DNA from 4 places in the Streptomyces sp. NBC_00654 genome. Region 2 is predicted to be linked to each of the others. Evidence: riboswitches for the same ligand, from Rfam matches in the RefSeq annotation. Region 2 holds a riboswitch; each other region holds the start of a gene.

What was found. A riboswitch is a leader RNA that binds a small molecule or an ion and turns the genes downstream of it on or off. The one in region 2 is predicted to bind cyclic di-AMP.
Region 1: linked by a shared signal. The riboswitch ahead of OHA98_RS10830 (M23 family metallopeptidase) and the one ahead of OHA98_RS24975 (C40 family peptidase) in region 2 are both predicted to bind cyclic di-AMP.
Region 3: linked by a shared signal. The riboswitch ahead of OHA98_RS05790 (C40 family peptidase) and the one ahead of OHA98_RS24975 (C40 family peptidase) in region 2 are both predicted to bind cyclic di-AMP.
Region 4: linked by a shared signal. The riboswitch ahead of OHA98_RS17235 (LysM peptidoglycan-binding domain-containing protein) and the one ahead of OHA98_RS24975 (C40 family peptidase) in region 2 are both predicted to bind cyclic di-AMP.

What each region holds. Positions count from the first base shown of each region.
Region 1 is NZ_JAPEOB010000001.1:2,514,853-2,518,472, forward strand. Features, by position in the region: gene OHA98_RS10825 (pitrilysin family protein) at 1-1,127, shown strand, start outside; cyclic di-AMP (ydaO/yuaA leader) riboswitch at 1,374-1,542, shown strand; gene OHA98_RS10830 (M23 family metallopeptidase) at 1,555-2,373, shown strand; partial or broken gene OHA98_RS10835 (GntR family transcriptional regulator) at 2,608-3,314, shown strand; gene OHA98_RS10840 (HPr family phosphocarrier protein) at 3,481-3,620, opposite strand, start outside.
Region 2 is NZ_JAPEOB010000002.1:1,062,828-1,066,447, reverse strand. Features, by position in the region: gene OHA98_RS24985 (LysR family transcriptional regulator) at 64-981, opposite strand; gene OHA98_RS24980 (LysE family translocator) at 1,054-1,695, shown strand; gene OHA98_RS24975 (C40 family peptidase) at 1,726-2,196, opposite strand; cyclic di-AMP (ydaO/yuaA leader) riboswitch at 2,200-2,386, opposite strand; gene OHA98_RS24970 (hypothetical protein) at 2,918-3,226, opposite strand; gene OHA98_RS24965 (ATP-dependent Clp protease proteolytic subunit) at 3,234-3,620, opposite strand, start outside.
Region 3 is NZ_JAPEOB010000001.1:1,303,953-1,307,572, reverse strand. Features, by position in the region: gene pcrA (DNA helicase PcrA) at 1-1,738, opposite strand, end outside; cyclic di-AMP (ydaO/yuaA leader) riboswitch at 2,010-2,156, shown strand; gene OHA98_RS05790 (C40 family peptidase) at 2,155-3,324, shown strand; gene OHA98_RS05785 (hypothetical protein) at 3,390-3,620, opposite strand, start outside.
Region 4 is NZ_JAPEOB010000001.1:4,023,848-4,027,467, reverse strand. Features, by position in the region: gene OHA98_RS17240 (GMC oxidoreductase) at 1-1,200, opposite strand, end outside; gene OHA98_RS17235 (LysM peptidoglycan-binding domain-containing protein) at 1,388-2,272, opposite strand; cyclic di-AMP (ydaO/yuaA leader) riboswitch at 2,276-2,461, opposite strand; gene OHA98_RS17230 (FAD-dependent oxidoreductase) at 2,921-3,620, shown strand, end outside.

The sequences.
Region 1 (3,620 bases), on a different contig from region 2:
AGCTGGAGCGCTGCGGTGCCACGCTCGACGCGCACGCCGACCACCCCGGCGTCCGGGTCTCCCTGGAGGTTCCCGCTTCCCGGCTGGCCAAGGCGCTGGGCCTGGTCGCCGAAGCGCTGCGGGCCCCGGCCTTCGCCGAGAGCGAGATCGAGCGCCTCGTCGGCAACCGGCTCGACGAGATCCCGCACGAGCAGGCCAACCCCGCGCGGCGCGCCGCCAAGCAGCTCTCCAAGGAGCTGTTCCCGGCGACCGCGCGCATGTCGCGCCCGCGCCTGGGCACCGAGGAGACGGTGCGGCGGATCGACGCGGCGGCCGTGCGCGGCTTCTACGACGCCCATGTCCGCCCGTCCACCGCGACGGCCGTGATCGTCGGCGATCTGACCGGGGTCGATGTGGACGCGCTGCTCGCCGACACCCTCGGCGACTGGTCCGGAAACGCCGGCCAGTCCCGTCCGGTGCCGCCGATCACCGCCGACGACACCGGCCGTGTCGTCATCGTGGACCGTCCCGGCGCGGTGCAGACGCAGCTGCTCATCGGCCGGATCGGCGCGGACCGGCACGACAGCGTCTGGCCGGCCCAGGTGCTCGGCACCTACTGCCTGGGCGGCACCCTCACCTCCCGGCTGGACCGGGTGCTGCGTGAGGAGAAGGGCTACACCTACGGTGTCCGCGCCTTCGGCCAGGTCCTGCGCTCGACGGCTCCGGGCTCGGCCTCCGGGGCGGCGGGCGCCGCGATGCTGGCGATCAGCGGCTCGGTGGACACCGAGTCCACCGGACCGGCGCTGGCGGACCTCTGGACGGTGCTGCGGACCCTGGCGGCCGACGGGCTGACGGATGCCGAGCGCGAGACGGCCGTGCAGAACCTCGTGGGGGTCGCCCCGCTTAAGTTCGAGACCGCGGCGTCGGTCGCGGGCACCCTGGCCGACCAGGTCGAGCAGCACCTCCCGGACGACTTCCAGGCCCACCTCTACGCCCGCCTCGCCGAGACGGGCACGGTGGAGGCGACCGCCGCCGTGGTCAACGCGTTCCCGGTGGACCGGCTGGTGACGATCCTGGTGGGGGACGCGGCGCAGATCGAGGAGCCCGTGAAGGCCCTCGGCATCGGTGAGGTCTCGGTCGTCAGCTGACTCTCCGGGTACGCGGTCAGCGGGCGCTCGATGCTCCCGCTGTCGTATACCGGGGCACAGGGGACCCCGGTGCGACTCGTCGCGCCGGGGTCTTCCTTTTTGTCCGATTAGGTTCCTTTGCGGGGGAAGTTGCTCTTCTGTCCTGTGGGATGAGCGACAAAACCCGCTGTCCGTTTGCTGCGGGAAAGTTGTGCCGCTTAGCGTCGGCTCCGCTGTCCGTCATCCGTATGCCGCGTCCGCGGCGCCGGGCAGCCATCGCCGAGTCCCCGTCAGGCGCGAGCCTGGGGAGCCGGGGACCCACGAAGTCCCTGGGGTGAATCGGATGCCCGTGCCCCGTACGAGGCCCAGGTGTCCGTAGGAGACCTTCCTGCTCCGAACCCGTCAGCTAACCCGGTAGGCGAGAAGGAAGGAAAGGATCAGCCCCTCCATGGCGTTCACCCGTGCCACCGGGAAGCACCGTGCCCCGAGCCGCCTGACGCGCAAGCGCGCCCAGGTCGCCGGCGTCGCGGCTCTGGCCACCACCGGCGTCATCGGCGGTATGGCCTCCCCGGCCCTCGCCGCGGACTCCGAGGCCCACCCCGTCGGCGACACCGGCCTGACCGCGGTCATCGCCATCGACGCCACGCTCGCCCACCAGATCGACGCCCAGGCGAAGGCCCAGGAGCACCAGGCCGAGGTCGCCGCCGAGGCGAAGGCCAAGGCCGTCGCGGAAGCCGAGGCCAAGGCCGCGGCCAGGGCCAGGGCGAAGGCGGAGGCCGAACGCAAGGCCGAGGCCCGCGCCGAGGAGGTCCGCGAGGACAAGGCGCGCGCCGCCCGCGCCGCCGAACGCGCCCGGCTGAACTCCTTCCACCTCCCGGTCGCCGGCTCGTACGTCAGCACCGGCTATCAGTCCAGCGGTTCGCTCTGGTCCTCCGGCAGCCACTCCGGCGTGGACTTCCACGCGGCCTCCGGCTCCTCCGTCGTCGCCGTCGGCGCGGGTACGGTCGTCGAGGCCGGCTGGGGCGGCGCGTACGGCAACAACATCGTGCTCCGGATGACGGACGGCACGTACACCCAGTACGGCCACCTCTCCTCGATCGGCGTCTCCGTCGGCCAGAGCGTCACCTCCGGCCAGCGGATCGGCCTCTCCGGCTCCACCGGCAACTCCACCGGACCGCACCTGCACTTCGAGGCGCGCACCACGCCCGAGTACGGCTCCGACATGGACCCGGTCGCCTATCTGCGCGCCCACGGCCTCAACGTCTGACCGTCTCCGCACCCCGCCGATGGCCCTGGCTCCCCGCCGGGGCCTTCCGCGTTTCTCGGACCGGAGCCACCGGAGCCGCCGGGGTCACCGCACCCTCCGCCGAAGTGCCCGGTGGCCGAAAGATATCCCCCGGATTTCCCTGCGCCATCGGAAATTCCGGCCGATTGTCATAGAGTCACGGAACAGGCGTCGGCCGGCCGCGTTTTTCGCGGGGATTATGGCGGAGGTTCGGACATGCGCATTCCCGCGCATTCGGTATGCACGGCAATCCGTGACGACATCGTCTCCGGTGTCTTCGAGCGCGGCAGCCGCCTCACCGAGGAGGTGCTCGCGCGGCGCTACGGAGTCTCCCGGGTCCCGGTCCGCGAGGCGCTGCGCACCCTGGAGTCCGAGGGTTTCGTCGTCACCCGCCGGCACGCCGGTGCGTGTGTGGCCGAGCCCACCGAGCAGGAGGCCGCCGACCTGCTGGAGGTCCGGATGCTCCTGGAGCCCCTGGGGGCCGCACGCGCCGCCCAGCGGCGTACCGAGGCCCATCTCAAGGTGCTGCGCGGCCTGGTCAGGCTGGGGCAGGAGCGGGCCCGCCGGGGCGAGGGCGAGGATCTGCGCTCGCTGGGCGGCTGGTTCCACGAGACCCTCGCGCAGGCCTCCGCCAGCCCCGGTCTCATCGCCCTTCTCGCCCAGCTGCGCCACAAGACCGCCTGGATGTACGCGGTCGAGCAGCCCGTCCGCCCCGCCGACTCCTGGGCCGAGCACGGCGCCATCGTGGACGCCGTGGCGCGCGGCGACGCCGAACGGGCCAGGGCGCTGGCCGCCCAGCACGCCGAGCGGGCCATGTCCGCGCACCGGCCGCGCCGCACCGCCCGCCGGGTGTCCGCGCTCCGGGCCGGGACCGGGTGAGCGATCCGCAACACGGCGTAAACATCGCGGGTGTCCGGCATTAACAATTACGCCGTATACAAAGTGAAGTAATTCCGCAGGGCTTTGTTTCCGCTGCCCGAATCAGGTCGGGCGGTAATTGTGTGCCGATAGGAACGAAAGAGCCGCGGCTCCCTGTCGGGATACCGCGGCTCGGTCGGGGAAGAAACCCCGGTCTGATCCGTGCGGGAATCAGACCGTCTCCGGAAGCTCCTCAAGACCCTCGGCGACCAGCTTCGCCAGACGGTCCAGGGCGGCCTCCGCGTCGTCCGCGTCGGACGCGAGCACGATCTCCTCGCCGCCCTGCGCGCCCAGGCCGAGCACGGCGAGCA
Region 2 (3,620 bases):
CCCCGGCGTCCGTCCGGGCAGGCTCCCGGCGTCCGGGCAGGGCCCCCGGAGTCCCGGCCGGCCCTACCGCGCCGCCGCGCCCCGTCCGAATCCGCTGCGCATCAGTGCCAGCAGGGTCGACGCGGCGGAGGTCGCCCGGTCGCCCCGGTGCGCGACGGAGATCGTCCGGCGGAAGGCCGCCGGATCCAGCCGCCGCACGGCCAGCGGGGTCGGGGACATCGCGGCGACCATCTCCGGAACCACGGCCACCCCGAGCCCGGCGCTGACCAGCGCGCACACCAGGGCGTAGCCGGGGGACTCGCACACCACGGCCGGGGTGGCGCCGGCCTCGGCCAGGGCGCTCTCCACCCCGCGCCGGGGCGGATGCGTGGGCGCGCTGCTGATCAGCGGCCGTCCCGCCAGCTCGGCGACCGGCAGCCGGCCCGTCCCCTCGGCGAGCCGGTGGCCGACCGCGGTGACGAGGACCAGTTCCTCGACCAGGAGAGGCTCGACGACGACGCCCATGGGCGGGGGACCCGCGGGCGCCGGTTCGTACGCATGGGTCAGGGCGAGGTCGACCTCTCCGGCAGCCACGGCGGTGACTCCCTCGGGCGGCTCGTAGTCGGTCACGGCGAGCTCCACATCCGGATGTGCGCGCCGGAACGCGCTCAGGACCGGCGGCAGCAGGTGGATTCCGGCCGTGGTGAACGTGCCGACCCGCAGCCGCCCCCCGGAGAGCCCGGCCAGCTGAGCCAGCTCGTGCCGAGCCTGGTCCAGCTCGTCCAGGACCCTTCTGGCCCGGCCCGCCAGCAGCTCACCGGCGGCCGTCAGCCGCGCCCCGCGATGATGACGAACCAGGAGCGCCGCACCGGCCTCGCGCTCCAGTTTGGCCAGCTGCTGGGAGAGAGCAGGCGCGGTGTAGCCCAGGCGCGCGGCCGCACGCGTGATCGATCCGGCCTCGGCGACCGCCACCAGCGCCGCCAGCCGTGTCGGGTCGTACATTAAGCGTTCCTTTTGGCAGACCCAGAAGATTGCAAGTACACGCTAAAGGCTCTTCCGGTCCAGGGTGTAACCATGGACGCACAACTGCTCGCCTTCACGGGAGTCGCCGCGGGGATGGTCGCGCTGCCCGGCGCCGATTTCACCGTCGTCGTACGCAACGCACTCGCCTCGCGCCGTTCCGGGGTCGTCACCGCGCTGGGTGTCGCCGGGGGGCTGCTGGTGCACACCGCGCTGGCCGTGGCGGGCCTGGCCGCGGTGCTGGTCACCATGCCCGTGCTGTTCCGCACCGTCCAGCTCCTGGGCGGCGCGTATGTGCTCTGGCTCGGTCTCAGCGCTCTGTTCGCGTGGCGACGTCGGCCCGCCGAGGCGGACCGGACAGCGCAGCCGGAGGCCGGCCCCGTGCAGAAGGAGCTGGGACGCTCCCTGCGGCAGGGCTTCCTGACCAACGCGCTGAACCCCAAGGCGCCGGTGCTCTTTCTCAGCCTGCTGCCCCAGTTCGTGCCCGACGGGCAGCCGCCACTGCCCAGGACCCTGCTGCTCGCGGCCGTCGTCGTGGTGCTGGCGCTCATCTGGTTCCCGGCCGTGGCCCTGCTGGTGGACCGGCTGGGGCGGTGGCTGCGCCGGCCGCGTACCGCCCGTGCGATCGAGGGCGGCAGCGGCGCGGCGCTCACCGCACTGGGGCTCGTGCTGGTGACCGGACCGCTGCTGCGCTGAAGCGGGTCCGGCCGTGGGTCAGGCCGTGGGTCAGCGGACCCGTCCGTACCACACGCTGTTCGACCAGATCTTCTCCAGCCGGACCACCGCCCCGGTCTTCGGGGAGTGCCAGATCTTTCCCTTGCCCGCGTAGATGCCCACGTGGTAGACGCTGCGGCCGGAGTGGAAGAAGACCAGATCACCCTTCTTCCGCTTGGACTTCGAGATGTGGTGGGTCTTGTTGTACTGCTGCTGGGCCGTGCGCGGGAGTTTCTTGCCGGCCTTCTTGAAGGAGTAGAGAGTCAGCCCCGAGCAGTCGAACCGGCGCGGACCGGATGCTCCGTACTTGTAGGGCGATCCCTTCTTCGACGCGGCGATCGTGAGCGCCTTCGTCGAGTGCGTGGCGGCCTCGGCCTCGTTGACCAGCCCCGGCGCCAGCATGGCGGAGCCGACGGCCAAGGTGAGGACCGAGGCCGTACCGGCCCGGGTAAGCAGAGACGGGACATGTACCTGCGCAGTCATGCGCAACCCTTCGTCAGCCGCCTGTGAAGGATGACCTGTCGGGTTCGGGCTGGCGAAGTTGCCCGGCCGCACTTGGCGGCTTCACCCCGAGGGGCGACCGGTTGCCCGGCCGACCCGTTGTGCTCGGGTCCTCCACTCCTGCCGATCCACTTCTGTCGACCAGTCATCCGGGCAGTGGCAGGACTCGGCGTCCGCCCGGACCGCCCCGCCGCGGTGGCGGGGGCTTGTCGTCCCAGGGATCTTGACTCACGAAGTGCCGGATTTCCGAGCTGAAACAGCGATTTGTGAGAGTCGTCACGACTGATCCGTTCGGGTGGACGAGCCCGATTTCCGCCCTCGGCCGGGCTGCCCGACCAGCCTCGCACCAGCGACGGAACGTCAGATTCCGAGTACTGTCCACGCGCTGAGCGCAAGTTGGGCTGTCCCTCGTGAGGGGGAATGCCTACGCCGAACGAGGGAGGAAATCTGATCTCCTTGCCGGGCGTGTCGCGGGGCGGGCGCGGAGAGGTGTGGCGGGGCGCGGAGGGGTGCGGAGGCGCGCATGAGATGCGGCGAGGTGTGGAGTGGTGAGGAGTGGTGAGGACTGGCGTGGCCAGGTCCCGGCTCCCCGTGATCGGGAGCCGGGAGCCGGTGGCGGACGTGGTGCCGGGCGTTGTGCCGGATGCGGTGCCGAGGGGTCGGCCGGGGCGGACCCCGGCCGAGTGGCGGGCCTGGGGTCCGGTCAGCCCACCGGCGGCGGGGGCATGGTGACCCGGCCGGCGCGCCGTTCTCCGTCCAGCAGGCGCAGGGCCCGCGCCAACGTCGCCGCGTGGATCTGCGCTTCGCCCCGTTCGTGCATCAACGCCAGGGCGTCGCGCAGCGCCGTGGCCCGGGAGGCCAGGGCCTGCGCGGCCCGGAGCGCGCCATAGGTGTCACTGCCTCGGGCCGGGTTGATCCGGCCCAGTTGGTCGAGAACTTCCAGGTAGCGGTCGATGAACTCCCCCTCGGCGCGGGTCAGCGCGGGGAGCGGCGGGTACTCCGGTGGAAGCATGGTGGGTTCACCTCGGGGGGTGCGGCGGCCGGGACGGGCCGCGGTTCTCCATGACGTGGTCCACGAGCCCGTACGCCTGGGCGGCTCGGGCGTCGAGGATGGTGTCGCGCTCGATGTCGGCGGTGATCTGCTCCGTGGACCGGCCCGTGTGACGGGCCAGCATGGCCGCGAGCATCTCGCGCACCCGCATCAGCTCGCGTGCTTCGATTTCGAGATCGGACGGCTGGCCCTGGACCGGTTCGTCCAGCGTCGGCTGCCGGATGACTACCCGGGCGCCGGGCAGGGCATGTCGGCGGCCCGGCGCGCCTGCCGCCAGCAGCACGGCGGCGCTGGAGAAGGCCTGGCCGAGGCAGAACGTCTCCACGTCGCACGCCAGGTACTGCATGGTGTCGTA
Region 3 (3,620 bases), on a different contig from region 2:
CCTGGAGGTTCTCGATACGGGTCTCGTCCTGCGGGTCCGTGGAGGCCTGGAGCTCGGCGAGATAGCCGGTCCGCTCCAGGACCGCCTCCAGGACGACGGCCGGTCCGGCACCGGACTCGACGATCGTGCGCAGCTCCTCCATGAGCGTGTTGAAGCGCTTCACGGCGTTGGCCGAGCGGGCCGCCATGCCGTACGCCTCGTCGACGCGGCGCAGCGCCTGCGGGAAGGAGATCTTCTCGCGCAGCGACAGCGCGTCGATCATCGCTTCGGCGCGGTCGCCGATGCCCCGCTTGGGCACGTTCAGGATGCGGCGCAGGGGGACGGTGTCCTCGGGGTTGGCGAGGACCCTGAGGTAGGCCAGGACGTCCCGGACCTCCTTGCGCTCGTAGAAGCGCACTCCGCCGACGACCTTGTAGGGCAGCCCGACGCGGATGAAGATCTCTTCGAAGACACGTGACTGGGCGTTCGTCCGGTAGAAGACGGCGACATCGCCGGCCTTCGCGTCGCCCGCGTCCGTCAGCCGGTCGATCTCGTCGGCGACGAACTGTGCCTCGTCGTGCTCGGTGTCGGCGACATAGCCGGTGATCCGGGCGCCACTGCCGGCGTTCGTCCAGAGATTCTTGGGGCGGCGGCTCTCGTTCCGCTCGATCACCGCGTTGGCGGCGGAGAGGATCGTCTGCGTGGAGCGGTAGTTCTGCTCCAGCAGGATCGTGGTGGCGTTGGGGTAGTCCTCCTCGAACTGGAGGATGTTGCGGATGGTCGCGCCCCGGAAGGCGTAGATCGACTGGTCCGCGTCACCGACGACACACAGCTCGGCGGGTGCGTCCGCCTCGCCGGACGGGCCCACCAGCTCGCGCACGAGGGTGTACTGCGCGTGGTTGGTGTCCTGGTACTCGTCGACCAGGACGTGGCGGAAGCGGCGGCGGTAGTGCTCGGCGACATCGGGGAACGCCTGGAGCAGGTGGACCGTCGTCATGATGATGTCGTCGAAGTCCAGGGCGTTGGCCTCGCGCAGCCGTGCCTGGTACAGCGCGTATGCCTGGGCCAGTGTCTTCTCGAAGCCGTCGGCGGCCTGGCCGGCGAAGGTCTCCTCGTCGATCAGCTCGTTCTTCAGGTTCGAGACCTTGGCCGTGAACGACTTCGGCGGGTAGCGCTTGGGGTCGAGGTCCAGATCGCGGCAGACCAGGGCCATCAGCCGCTTGGAGTCGGCGGCGTCGTAGATCGAGAACGACGAGGTGAAGCCGAGCTTCTTCGACTCGCGGCGCAGGATCCGTACGCACGCGCTGTGGAAGGTCATGACCCACATGGCGTTGGCGCGCGGGCCGACGAGCTGCTCGACACGCTCCTTCATCTCGCCCGCGGCCTTGTTGGTGAAGGTGATCGCGAGGATCTGGCCGGGGTGCACACCGCGCTCCGCGAGCAGATGGGCGATCCGGTGGGTCAGCACCCGGGTCTTGCCCGAGCCGGCCCCGGCGACGATGAGCAGCGGCGAACCGGCGTGCACCACGGCGGCGCGCTGCTCGGTGTTCAGCCCGTCGAGCAGCGCGGCGGCGTCGATGACCGGCCGCGGGGCACCGTCCCGGTAATAGCCGTCGCGGGGCGGCGGGGGCGCGTCGAAGACGCCCTCGAAGAGACCCTCCGGCACCGCTTCGGGTGCGTGGTCCTCGGGAGGCGGCGGGGGCCCTTCCTCCGAGTGCTGGAGGCCGGTCAGGAAGCTGTCGTCAAAGAGGCTGCTCATCGCTTGACGAGTCTAGGCCGCCGCACCGACAGTCCGTGGCCGCATCGGATACGAGGGCGGCCGGACGGGCACGTACGGAGACCGGGCACCCACACCGCGTAGGGGAAGGGCGGCGGCGCCCGGTTCCCGCGGGCCCGATTCACCGAGGTCACGAAAATGTATCGGGCATATCGAACATCAACCTTCACAGCGGCCCCACGGGTGGCTAGCGTGCTCGGTCGGGCGCCCCGTACCCCCTTGCGGCGAACCACGCCGAGCGGACGCCCCCGCCGAATCCGTACTGCCCGACGGCAGCCCGGGACCGGGGACCCACCAGCGGTACCGGGGTGAACCGGCCCTTCCCCACGGGGCCGTAGGGCAGCCTTCCGTTCCGCCCGAACCCGACAGCCAACCCGGCAGGCGGTCCACGGAAGGAGATGCCGGCCTTGGCCTCGCATCGCAAACCGCGTACGAAGGTGCGCACCACCACTCCCGCCGTCGGGCTGACGACGGCGGCGCTGGCCTCCGTCACGCTGCTCTCCACGCAGAGCGCGACGGCCGCGCCCGCGGAGCCCAGGCCCGGGATCGAGGAGGTCCGGAAGAAGGTCGACGACCTCTACCGGCAGGCGGGCACCGCGACCCAGCAGTACAACGAGGCGAAGGCGGCCTCCGCGAACCAGCGCGCCGAGGTCGACGCCCTGCTCGACGATGTGGCCAAGCGCGCCGACAAGGTCAACGAGGCCCGCCGCGCCCTCGGGAACTACGCGGCGGCGCAGTACCGCACCGGCGGCATCGCGCCCACCGCGACGTTCTTCCTGGCGGACGACCCGCAGGCGTACTTCGACCAGGACCAGCTGATGGACCGGATGACGAGCCAGCAGCAGAAGGCCGTCGCCGACTTCCGCGAGCAGCAGTCCGCGGCGGCGGTCAAGCGCACCGAGGCGGTGAAGAGCCTGGAGACGCTCACCGAGTCGCAGGCCACGCTGCGCACCAGCAAGCAGAGCGTGCAGACCAAGCTGACCGAGGCGCGCACCCTGCTGTCGACGCTGACCGCCCAGGAGAAGGCGCGGCTGGCGGAGCTGGAGCGCGAGAAGAAGGCCGAGGCCAGGATCAAGGCGGAGAAGCTGGCGCGTCAGCAGGCCGCCGCCGAGGCGGAGGCCGAGCGGAAGGCCAAGGAGGAGGCCGCGAAGGAGCCGGACTCCGGGAGCGGCACCGGTGGCGGGACGGACACCGGATCGGGGCCGGACAGCGGCTACGCCGCCAAGGCGGAGAAGGTCCTCGCGTTCGCGCGCGGCCAGATCGGCAAGCCGTACGTCTGGGGCGCGACGGGCCCCGCCTCGTACGACTGCTCCGGGCTGACGCAGGCGGCGTGGAAGGCGGCCGGGGTCGACCTCCCCCGTACGACCTGGGACCAGGTGAAGGTCGGCACCCGGGTGGCCACGGCGGATCTGCGCCCCGGGGACCTGGTCTTCTTCTACGACGACATCAGTCACGTCGGCATCTACAAGGGCGACGGCATGATGATCCACGCGCCGAAGCCGGGCGCGAACGTGCGCGAGGAGTCGATCTACTACATGCCGATCTACGGCAGCGTGCGCCCCGCCTGACCGCGCGACGCCCCGGACGGCCGGTGAAGGCCGTCCCGGGGCGCTCCGGGACGGGACCGGCCGGCTCAGGTCCAGAGGGTGGCGATGAAGATGTTGGCGACCGTCAGACCGCCGACCGCGGCGAACGCGCCCTTGTCGACCTTCTCCTCGTCCCGCTTGATGTAGACGAGCGCGAGGATGACGACCAGGATCAGCAGCTTCACGCCGATCTTGATGTTGTTCACGGTCTGGTCGTCGGCCTGGTTGAGCCCGACCAGGGCGACGCCGGTGACCAGCATGGTCAGCGCACCGTGCAG
Region 4 (3,620 bases), on a different contig from region 2:
CGCTCCGCCTGCGGCCCAGTTGTCGATGCCGCCCGTGGGAATGGACGCCTGGAGCTTTCCGGTCGGGTCCCACATGTGGTTGGCCCGGCCGCACATGACGTTGCCGTTGTCGCCCCACCCCTTGCCGACCTCGCTGTTCAGGCGGGGCAGGGCGCCGGTGGTCCTGAGCATGACGAGCAGCTTGCTGGTGCCGACGCTGCCCGCGGCGAAGAACACCCGGTCCGCGGTCACGGACTTGGTGGCCGTGGTGTCCCCGGTGGTGTTGAGCTGGTCGATGACGACCGTGTAGCCGCCGGAGGCCGCGGGGGCGACCGAGGTGACCTTGTGCAGCGGTGAGACGGAGACCTTGCCGGTGGCTCCGATCCGCTCCAGGTAGGTCTTCTGCAGCGACTTCTTGCCGTAGTTGTTGCCGTAGAGGATCTCGCCGTCCAGCGCGGACCTCGGGACGGTGCCCGCCGCCTCCTGCTTCATGTAGTCCCAGTCGTACACGGCGGGCACGAAGAGGAACGGGAAGCCGGAACGTTCGGCGTGCTTGCGGCCGACCCTGGCGTACTGGTAGCAGTCGGCGGATTCGAACCACGCAGGGTCGATGGTGCCGACCCCGAGCCCGGCGTTGGCGCGCGGGTAGTAGGTGCCGTACATCTCGTCGGCGTCGACCGTGGGGAGGATGGCGCCGAAGTTCTCGCGCCGGGGGGTGACGGCCATCCCCCCGTTGACCAGCGAGCCGCCGCCGACGCCGCGGCCCTGGTAGACCGTGATGCCGCCGAACTCCTCGGCGTCCAGGATCCCGGTGTAGCGCGGGATGTTCCGGTCGATCGGGAAGCCCAGGAAGTTGCTGAGCGGCTGTTTGGTCTTGGTCCGCAGCCAGTAGGAACGGCGGTCCGGGCTGGTCGTGTTGGCGAAGATCCTGCCGTCCGGCCCGGGGGTGTCCCAGGCCATCCCCATCTCGACCATATGGACATCCACGCCCGCCTCGGCGAGTCGCAGCGCGGCGACGCAGCCGCCGTATCCGGTGCCGATCACCAGGGCCGGGACATGGGCGCCGGGATCGATCCCGGCGGGCGCCACCCCGGCCTCCGCCCTGGCCGAGGCCGGGTGGCCCGCCAGGGTCACGGCCCCAAGAAGAGAACCTGTTCCTGCAAGGAACCTTCGACGCGAGACGCCCTTGGATCTCGCATCCTGCATGGTAGTGTCACTCATGTGACATCCCTCACTCTCGACAGAGTGAAACAGGTTCTACTGTCGAATGCGTAGTAAGTCACTACACACTGACGGGTAACTTACGGTCCGGCTCAAGGCCGCCCCGGCAAAAGCCGGCGGGCGGCACGGAGCCCTGCGACTCCGTACCGCCCGTCGGCCTGCCACTCACTCCCGACACCGACGGGTGTCAGTACGCCCCGAACACGTTGTCGATCGAGCCGTACTTGTCGGCGGCGTAGTTGCACGCGGCCGTGATGTTGGCGACCGGGTCGAGGCTGTCCATCGACGTACCGGGCACGTGGTAGGCCTGGAAGGTCGGGTCGATGACCTGGAGGAGGCCCTTGGACGGGATCCCGGCGGCGGCGTTCGAGTCCCAGTTGTTGACGACCAGCGGGTTGCCCGAGGACTCGCGCATGATGTTGCGGTGGATGCCCTCGTAGCTGCCGGGGATCCCGTGCTCGGCCATGACGGCCAGCGACTCCTTGATCCAGCCGTCGAGGTCGTTCGTGTACGCCGTGGGCTGCTCGGCCGCGACGGCGACGGTACCGGTGGCGGCGGCCTGGGTAGCCGTACCGGTGGCCGTGTCGGCGGCGGAGCCGTTGGCGCCCGGCTGCGCGCTCGTGCGCTGCGAGCGGTCGGCGCGGTCGCCTCCCTCGCTCCGGTCGGACGAGGAGGCAGTGGACTCGGGCTGCGCCGGCGCCTTGGATCCGATCGACAGCTTGAGGCCGGGGTGAATCAGGTCGGGATTGTCGCCGACGGCCTTTCGGTTGTCGTCGTACAGCTTCTGCCAGCCACCACCGAGGGAATAACTGCGGGCGATCTTGGAAAGCGAATCACCCTCGACCACGGAATGGGTCGTGGCATCCGCCCGCTGCGCGGCAATTTCCTTGACGGATACGGCAGTCGGCGCCACGGCCTTTTCGGCGGTGATGGAGTGCTGCGCGGGTGCCGCGGAGGCAAAGCTCGCACCGGCCAGCGGAAGCACAAGGGCGGCTCCGCCGGTGCCCACGGCGATGAAACCGCGGGTCAGACGGGCGGACGTGGAACGACGGTACTTGCCCGTTTCGGGCATGGTGAATCCTCTCCGCCGCCTGCGAGGTGAGCTGTCGGGTTCAGGCTGGAGCTGCCTGGCCGCACGCGAATGCGACTTCACCCCAGCCGGTCCGGATACCGGACCGGCGTCTTACCTGGGTCCCCCGCTCCTGCCGTACGTGAGTAGGTTCGATTGCCGGACGGCGGCAGGATTAGGCGTTCCATCCGGATTGACGGTGACCGTAGGCGAGAAATCTTGATCGGAACAAGCCCTGAATTCCGGATCGCATTTCCTGCGCAAGATCAATTGATGGAAATCCCTGTCGGCAATCTCACGACGCGAAGTCAGATTCCCCGGCGCAGAAGGGAACCGGGCGGCGCGCCACGGCGTCCGGGGTCCGGAACGTGACGCTCACCACTGAGTCCGATAAGGGCGATTTGCGCGAGGCGCGAAACCGGCAAACAGCCTGAATGATCTTTTATGAAGGGGTGGACCAATTCCGGTCAATCGCCCAAATCGCCCATTTCGAACTCTCGGGGTGAGCCGGCGGGAGGCTCCGCGGGACCCCGGCCCGACGTCCGGACGCGACAGGGCTTAACGTGTGCGTTGGAGACTGGTAAGCCAAGCCTTACCTCTGCTGTTCGCCGTACCCTGCCCGCGCTCGTCCGCCCTAAGGAACAACACGCCATGACACGCCCCGTCCGCGTCGCCATCGTCGGAGCCGGTCCTGCCGGGATCTACGCAGCGGACGCGCTGCTGAAATCCGAAGCCGCACAGGACCCGGGTGTGTCGATCGACCTGTTCGAGCGCATGCCCGCCCCCTTCGGCCTGATCCGCTACGGCGTGGCCCCGGACCACCCCCGGATCAAGGGCATCGTCAAGGCGCTGCACCAGGTGCTGGACAAGCCGCAGCTGCGGCTCTTCGGCAACGTCGACTACCCCAACGACATCGGCCTGGACGATCTGCGGTCCTTCTACGACGCCGTGATCTTCTCCACCGGCGCCGACGCCGACCGCGCGCTCGACATCCCCGGCGCCGGTCTGGACGGCTCCTACGGAGCGGCCGACTTCGTCTCCTGGTACGACGGGCACCCCGAGGTCCCGCGCACCTGGCCGCTGACGGCGGAGAAGGTCGCCGTGCTGGGTGTCGGCAACGTGGCCCTGGACGTGGCGCGTGTACTCGCCAAGACGGCGGACGAGCTGCTGCCGACGGAGATCCCGGCCAATGTGTACGAGGGCCTGAAGGCCAACAAGGCGCTGGAGGTGCACGTCTTCGGGCGGCGTGGCCCCGCCCAGGCCAAGTTCAGCCCCATGGAGCTGCGGGAGCTCGACCACTCGCCCAACATCGAGGTCATCGTCAACCCCGAGGACATCGACTACGACGCGG